Regions from separate parts of the Tardiphaga sp. 813_E8_N1_3 genome, predicted to be linked through region 2. Evidence: riboswitches for the same ligand, from Rfam matches in the RefSeq annotation. Region 2 holds a riboswitch; the other holds the start of a gene.
What was found. A riboswitch is a leader RNA that binds a small molecule or an ion and turns the genes downstream of it on or off. The one in region 2 is predicted to bind S-adenosylmethionine.

Region 1 (3,405 bases), 4.9 Mb from region 2:
CGGTGGCCGCGATGGCTACACGGTTGGCGGCGGTCTCGAATATCTGTTCACCCAGAACTGGTCGGGCAAGGTCGAATATCAGTATTACGACTTCGGCAACGTCAACTTCATCACGCCGACCCTCGCCGTTGGCGGTTTCAAGAACGACGAGCACACGATCAAGGCTGGCCTGAACTACCGCTTCAACCTGGGCAACTTTGGCGCAGGCTTCGTTCAGTAAGCCTGACGATCTATCGTCTACTTCGTCTCCAGAAAAAACTTAGGCCCGCAGCAATGCGGGCCTTTTTTCGTACGTATTTAAGTGGCCAGCGATCACACCTTGAAGTGCTTCGAGAGCTTCAGGCTCTGGCCCTGATAATTCGAGCCGATGCGCTGGCCATAGAGTGCATCCGGGCGATCCAGCATCCGCTCATAGACGAGACGGCCGACGATCTGGCCATGTTCGAGAATGAACGGCACTTCGCGCGAACGCACTTCGAGCACGGCACGAGAGCCCTTGCCGCCGGCACCGTCATGACCGAAGCCGGGATCGAAGAAGCCGGCATAATGCACGCGGAATTCACCGACCAGCGGATCGAACGGCACCATTTCGGCGGCGTAGTCCGGCGGCACCTGCACCGCTTCCTTGGACGCGAGAATGTAGAACTCGCCGGGATCGAGGATCAGCGTGCCGTCCTTGCGCGCCGAGATCGGCTCCCAGAATTCATTGACGCTGTAGCCACCGCGACGATCGATATCGACGACGCCGGTATGACGCTTGGCGCGGTAGCCGACAAAGCCGGAAGCGTTTTCGCCGGAGAGATCAACCGAGAGCGCGAGGCCATTGTTGAGATCGGCCGTGTCGCTGTCGACCAGCGGCTCCTGCGCGTGGAGTTCTTCCAGCGCTTCGGTATCGAGCACGGCATCGCCGACGCGGAAGCGAACCTGCGACAGACGCGAGCCCTCACGCAGCAGCACCGGAAATGTCTTCGGGCTGATCTCGGCATAGAGCGGGCCGTGATAGCCGGCACCGATCACGTCGAAGCGGCGCGTGCCGTCGGCGATGACGCGGGTGAACACGTCGAGGCGCCCCGTGGAGCTCTTCGGATTCGCGGCAGCGAAGATATTCGGCGGCAGCGCCAGGCTTTCGATCAGCGGGACGATGTAGACGCAGTTGGTTTCCAGCACCGCGCCATCGGACAGATCGATCTCGTGCAGCTTCAGCTCGTCGATGCGCTCGGCAACGGTCGAATTCGGCCCCGGCAGGAAGCTGGCGCGCACGCGATAGGCGATGGAGCCGAGCCGCAGATCGAGGCTGGCGGGCTGAATCTGGCTCTCGACGAAGGGATATTCCGGCAGGATCAGGCCGGCATCGGCCATCGCCGCAATCATGCGGTCGGGCAGAATTCCATCGGCATCGGGGGCAAGCGTAAACGGCACAGGTCTCGTCCTTCGGTCGTCCTTCAGCGAGAATACACTGAAAAATAGCGACTTTACCGGTTATCTCAGCCCCGCCTTGACGAAAAGGGCAAGCGGGAATATGCACATCGTTATCCCGTGGTGATTTGAGCCGGCCGGCTTGCAGCCACGTAAAATAAGTCGCTAAACAGGCCGGGGACACATGTCCTTCCAGCATGCGATCCCGGCCTGAGGACGTCCGTCCAGGCCGGTTTTTTGTGCCCGTGTCACGCGGGTACGTTGGAGGTCACATGTCTACGAAGTCCTATCGCCCCGAAACCCGGCTCGTTCATTCCGGCGCGCTGCGCTCGCAATTCAACGAGACGTCCGAAGCCCTCTTCCTCACGCAAGGCTTCATCTACGAGACCGCTGAAGCCTGCGAGGCGCGGTTCAAGGGCGAAGATCCCGGTTTCATCTATTCGCGCTTTTCGAATCCGAATACGTCGATGTTCGAGAGCCGCATGATCGACCTCGAAGGTGCGGAGGCTGCACGCTCGACGGCCACCGGCATGGCCGCCGTGACCACCGCCATTCTCGCGCCGCTGCGCATGGGCGATCACGTCGTCGCCGCCAAGGCGCTGTTCGGCTCCTGCCGTTACGTCATCGAAGAGCTGTTGCCTCGCTACGGCATCGAATTCACGCTTGTCGATGGACTCGACCTCGACCAGTGGCAGAAGGCAATGCGCCCGAACACCAAGTCGCTGTTCCTGGAAAGTCCGACCAATCCGACGCTCGACGTGCTCGACATATCAGCCATCGCGGAGATCGCTCATGCCGGCGGTGCGCGACTGATTGTCGATAACGTGTTCGCGACGCCGCTCTGGCAGAGCCCGCTGGCGCTCGGTGCAGATGTCGTCGTGTATTCGGCGACCAAGCATATCGACGGTCAGGGACGCTGTCTCGGCGGCATCATCCTGTCGTCGAAGGACTTCATCGACGAGCATATTCATAACTATCTGCGCCAGACCGGCCCCTCGATCTCGCCGTTCAATGCATGGACGCTGGTGAAGGGACTGGAGACGCTGGCGATCCGCGTCGAGCGGCAAACCCAGACGGCCGCGGCGGTCGCGGATGTGCTGGCCCAGCATCCGAAGATTTCGCGGCTGATCTATCCGGGCCGCGAGGACCATCCGCAGGCGGCGACGGTGAAGAAGCAGATGCGTGCGGGTTCGACGCTGATCGGCTTCGAGGTAAAGGGCGGCAAGGCAGCGGCGTTCCGCGTCCTCAACGAGCTGAAAGTCGCCCGCATCTCCAACAATCTCGGCGACGCCAAGAGCCTCGTTACGCATCCGGCGACGACGACGCATCAGCGCCTGCCGCTGGAAGCACGGCTCGAACTCGGGATCACGGAAGGCTTCATCCGCTTCTCGGCCGGCCTCGAGCATCGTGACGATCTGATCGAGGATCTTCAGGCGGCACTGGCGAAGGCTTGATCGACTAGTATTGAAAACTGCGGCCGGCTAAATGTCGGCCGCAGTACTACAGCGGCTTCTGCGCCTGCTGAATCTGCGGCTCGTTGATGCCGAGCTTCACCTGGCCGACCGACTTGATGATGTTGTCGCCGAGCAACTGCGCGAAGCAGGCATAGCCCCAATCGTTCATATGCAGGCCGTCGGCAATAACGAAGCTGTCGAACGACATCTGCTGGCCTTCGTGCCATTCCTTCATCACTTCGAAGCGCGGGAAGATGCCGACCTTGCGTAGTTCGGCCACCTTGTGCAGCAGCGAGACCATCTTGCTGGTGCCTTCGGGACGCGTATTCACCAGCGGCGAATATTGCGGATCGACCAGCACCAGATCGGCACCCGCCGCCTGAATGCGGGCAACGCCGTCTTCCACCATCTTGCTGGTTTCGCCGGGATCGAGATTGCGCAGCACCGCATTGGTGCCGACCTGCCAGATCACGAGATCAGGCTTCGAATTGATCACTTCGCTCTGCAGCCGCGCCATCATTTCCGGCGCGTCTTC
Region 2 (3,405 bases):
CAGGCCGTGTACCTTCGAGAAGGTGTAGGTGGCGACGGTATTCTCGGTGGTCTTCGCCAGCTCCAGGCCGTTGTCGTAGTCGCCCTTGGTCACGTAGTCCCAATACGCGGCGTCGAGCACCAGCAGCACGTGCTCCGGCAGGCCGGCGCGCAGGCGCTTGATCTCGGAGGACGGCAGATAGGTGCCAGTCGGGTTGTTCGGGTTCGCCAGCCACACCAGCTTGGTGCGCGGCGTGACGCAGTTCAGGATCGCGTCGACGTTGCAGGTGAAGTTGGTTTCCGGAGCGACCACATTGGTGGCGCCGTTCGCCTGGGTAGCGATCGGGTAGACCAGGAAGCCGTGTGCGGTCGAAATCGCCTCGTCGCCGGGGCCGAGATAGACATGCGCAATCAGGTTGAGAATTTCGTCGGAGCCGGCACCGCAGATGATCTGCGCGGGATCGAGGCCGAAGCGGTGGCCGAGCGCCTCGCGCAGCACCTTCGACGTGCCTTCCGGATAATCCTCGAGATGCGCGACAGCGGTGGCAAAGGCGTCCTTGGCGCGCGACGATGGGCCGAACGGCGTCTCGTTGGCCGACAGCTTGTAGGTCTTCCGGCCCGGCTCCACCACCGGGCTCTTGCCAGGGGTGTAGGGCGCGATATCGAGAATGCCGGGCTTCGGCACAGGACGGGACATCTTCAACTCCAGAACGTCAGATTGGCTTACGAACGCGGTGCGTCGTTGGCGGCCACGGTATAGCGGGTTGCGTGGCTGCCGACGAGAGCCGTGGAGCGCACCGAGGCGCCAGCTTCGATCAGCGCCGACTTAATCTTGTCGAGGCTGGTGGCTGAGGTGATCGAGATCAACAGCGCCGCGCCGTCAAAGGCGGTATCGGGCACGGCGACGATCTCGGCCAGCGGCGACAGCGCGCGCGCGGTCTCCGCATTCCAGCCTGACACCCGCACGCTCCACATCTCGACTTCGGTCACCATGGCGCTGTCGGCGACGCGTGACACTACGAACACCGGCAATGCGGCCGGATGGTCGGCGCGTTCGATGAACGGCAGGCGCGCGATGATCTTCGGGGCGCCCTTGGCTTCCAGCGGGATCCACCACGGTGTGCGGCTCGACGTCGCCGAGACCAGCGCGAGATCGCCCTTGGACTTGGCCACGGCCTCGACCGCTGCTGCGGCGCTGAAATGCGCGACGTAAGGCACGGTGAAGCCGAAATGAAAGCGCGCGGAATCCCGCATCGCGCTCTCGCCGAGCGACAGATCCGCATGCACCGAGAACGGCGCCTGAACGTAAGTAAAAGTCGAGATGATCACCCGCCAGATGCTCTCGACGGTGTCGATCGGCAGGATGCCACGATGGCGCTGCACCAGACGGCGCATCATGTCGGCCTCGCGCGCCGGCCGGAAGGCAGAACCGACCTCCTGGGTCTGCTTCACCGAAATCAGCCGGTCGATGATGTCGCCGCGCTGCATCAACAGGGCGTGAACCTGTGCGTCGATGCTGTCGATCTCTTTGCGCAGTTCGTCCAGCGAGGGCGGGGCGGGTGGTAATTTCGACATGTTCAAAACCTTCGGGACGGGAGGCGTGATAGGTCCCGTCAAGCTTGGCCGGGCCGGCTCCGGGGAGCCGGCGGGCACGGCCATTGATTAGGTAAGACGGTGCCGGAAAGCAAAGAAAACATGGCTGTTTGCGCTGCAGGGCACTTGGTCAATTTGACCGTGGCAATGCCCATATTGACGGCAGGCGGGTGCGGGACTAGTTTCTGGGCTCTTCCGTGGTCATTTGAGCCGGCCGGCTTGCAGCCACGTTAAACAACTCGCTAAACAGGCCGGGGACAGTTTGATCCCGGCCGAACTATTTGTTCAGGCCGGGTTTTTTTATGGCCTGATTCCGGTTTTGGTTTGAGAACCTCCTGAGGAGGCCGGTATCAAGATGGTAAATGTCGAACTGGTGAAGAGTCCGGTTGTCCGCCCCGATGAGCGTGGACATGAAGCCGATCATCCGACCTCGCTGGTCGCGGCCTTTGGCATGGATCAGCCGTTGCGGCTCGATTGCGGCGTCGACCTCGCCCCGTTCCAGATCGCCTATCAGACCTACGGAACGCTCAATGCCGACAAATCCAACGCGATCCTGGTCTGCCACGCACTGACCGGCGACCAGCACGTCGCCAATATCAATCCGATCACCGGCAAGCCCGGTTGGTGGCAGACATTGGTCGGGTCCGGCAAGGCGCTCGATACTGACCGCTACTTCATCATTTCCTCCAATGTGCTCGGCGGCTGCATGGGCTCGACCGGTCCGGCGTCGACCAATCCCGCCACCGGCAAGATCTGGGGGCTGGATTTCCCGGTCATCACCATTCCCGACATGGTGCGTGCGCAGGCGATGCTGATCGACAGTCTCGGTATCGGCCAGCTGTTCTGCGTGGTCGGCGGTTCCATGGGCGGCATGCAGACACTGCAATGGACCGCGGCCTATCCGGAGCGGGTGTTCTCCGCGCTGGCGGTCGCCTGCAGTACACGGCACTCGGCGCAGAATATCGCGTTCCACGAATTGGGTCGTCAGGCCGTGATGGCCGATCCCGACTGGCGCGGCGGGCGCTATTTCGAGGAAGGTACGCATCCGCATCGCGGCCTCGGTGTCGCGCGCATGGCCGCGCATATTACTTATCTGTCGGATGCCGCTCTGCACCGCAAGTTCGGTCGCCGCATGCAGGACAGGGAGTTGCCGACTTTCTCCTTCGATGCGGATTTTCAGGTCGAGAGCTATCTGCGCTATCAGGGCTCGTCCTTTGTCGAGCGCTTCGATGCCAACTCCTATCTCTATCTGACGCGTGCGATGGACTATTTCGATATCGCAGCCGACCACAACGGCAAGCTTGCGGAAGCGTTTCGCGATACGCAGACACGCTTCTGCCTGATGTCGTTCACATCCGACTGGCTGTTCCCAACGGCGGAATCGCGCGACGTCGTGCACGCGCTGAATGCCGGTGGCGTCCGCGTATCCTTTGCGGAGATCGAGACCGACAAGGGCCACGATGCCTTCCTGCTCGACGTGCCTGAGTTTCTCGATATCGCCGATGCATTCCTGAACTCCGCAGCCTCCGTGCGCGGCCTGCCTGTTACGGGGACATAGAGATGGCGTTTCCACAACAAGTCTTGCCGCTAAATTCTGTGGTGGCGACGCCGGCGCCGCGCGGTACGCAGGACTATCGCGGCGACCATCTCCTGGTCGCGGAGATGATCAAGCCGGGCTCGAAGGTGCTCGACGTCGGCTGCGGTGACGGCGATCTGCTGCAATTGCTGGAAAGCCGCGGCATCGACGGCCGCGGCATCGAATTGTCGCGCGAGGGCGTCAACCGCTGCGTCGGCAAAGGCCTCGCAGTGGTGCAGGGCGACGCCGATACGGACT

Region 1: it holds a riboswitch for S-adenosylmethionine, as region 2 does, so the genes downstream of both, AB8A33_RS25005 (O-succinylhomoserine sulfhydrylase) here and metX (homoserine O-acetyltransferase MetX) in region 2, are expected to answer to the same signal.

What each region holds. Positions count from the first base shown of each region.
Region 1 is NZ_JBPWQE010000001.1:5,276,484-5,279,888, forward strand. Features, by position in the region: gene AB8A33_RS24995 (outer membrane protein) at 1-220, shown strand, start outside; gene AB8A33_RS25000 (2'-deoxycytidine 5'-triphosphate deaminase) at 313-1,419, opposite strand; SAM riboswitch at 1,527-1,606, shown strand; gene AB8A33_RS25005 (O-succinylhomoserine sulfhydrylase) at 1,689-2,870, shown strand; gene AB8A33_RS25010 (SGNH/GDSL hydrolase family protein) at 2,917-3,405, opposite strand, start outside.
Region 2 is NZ_JBPWQE010000001.1:363,035-366,439, forward strand. Features, by position in the region: gene hisC (histidinol-phosphate transaminase) at 1-675, opposite strand, end outside; gene AB8A33_RS01730 (chorismate mutase) at 702-1,553, opposite strand; SAM riboswitch at 1,759-1,838, shown strand; gene metX (homoserine O-acetyltransferase MetX) at 1,927-3,129, shown strand; gene metW (methionine biosynthesis protein MetW) at 3,132-3,405, shown strand, end outside.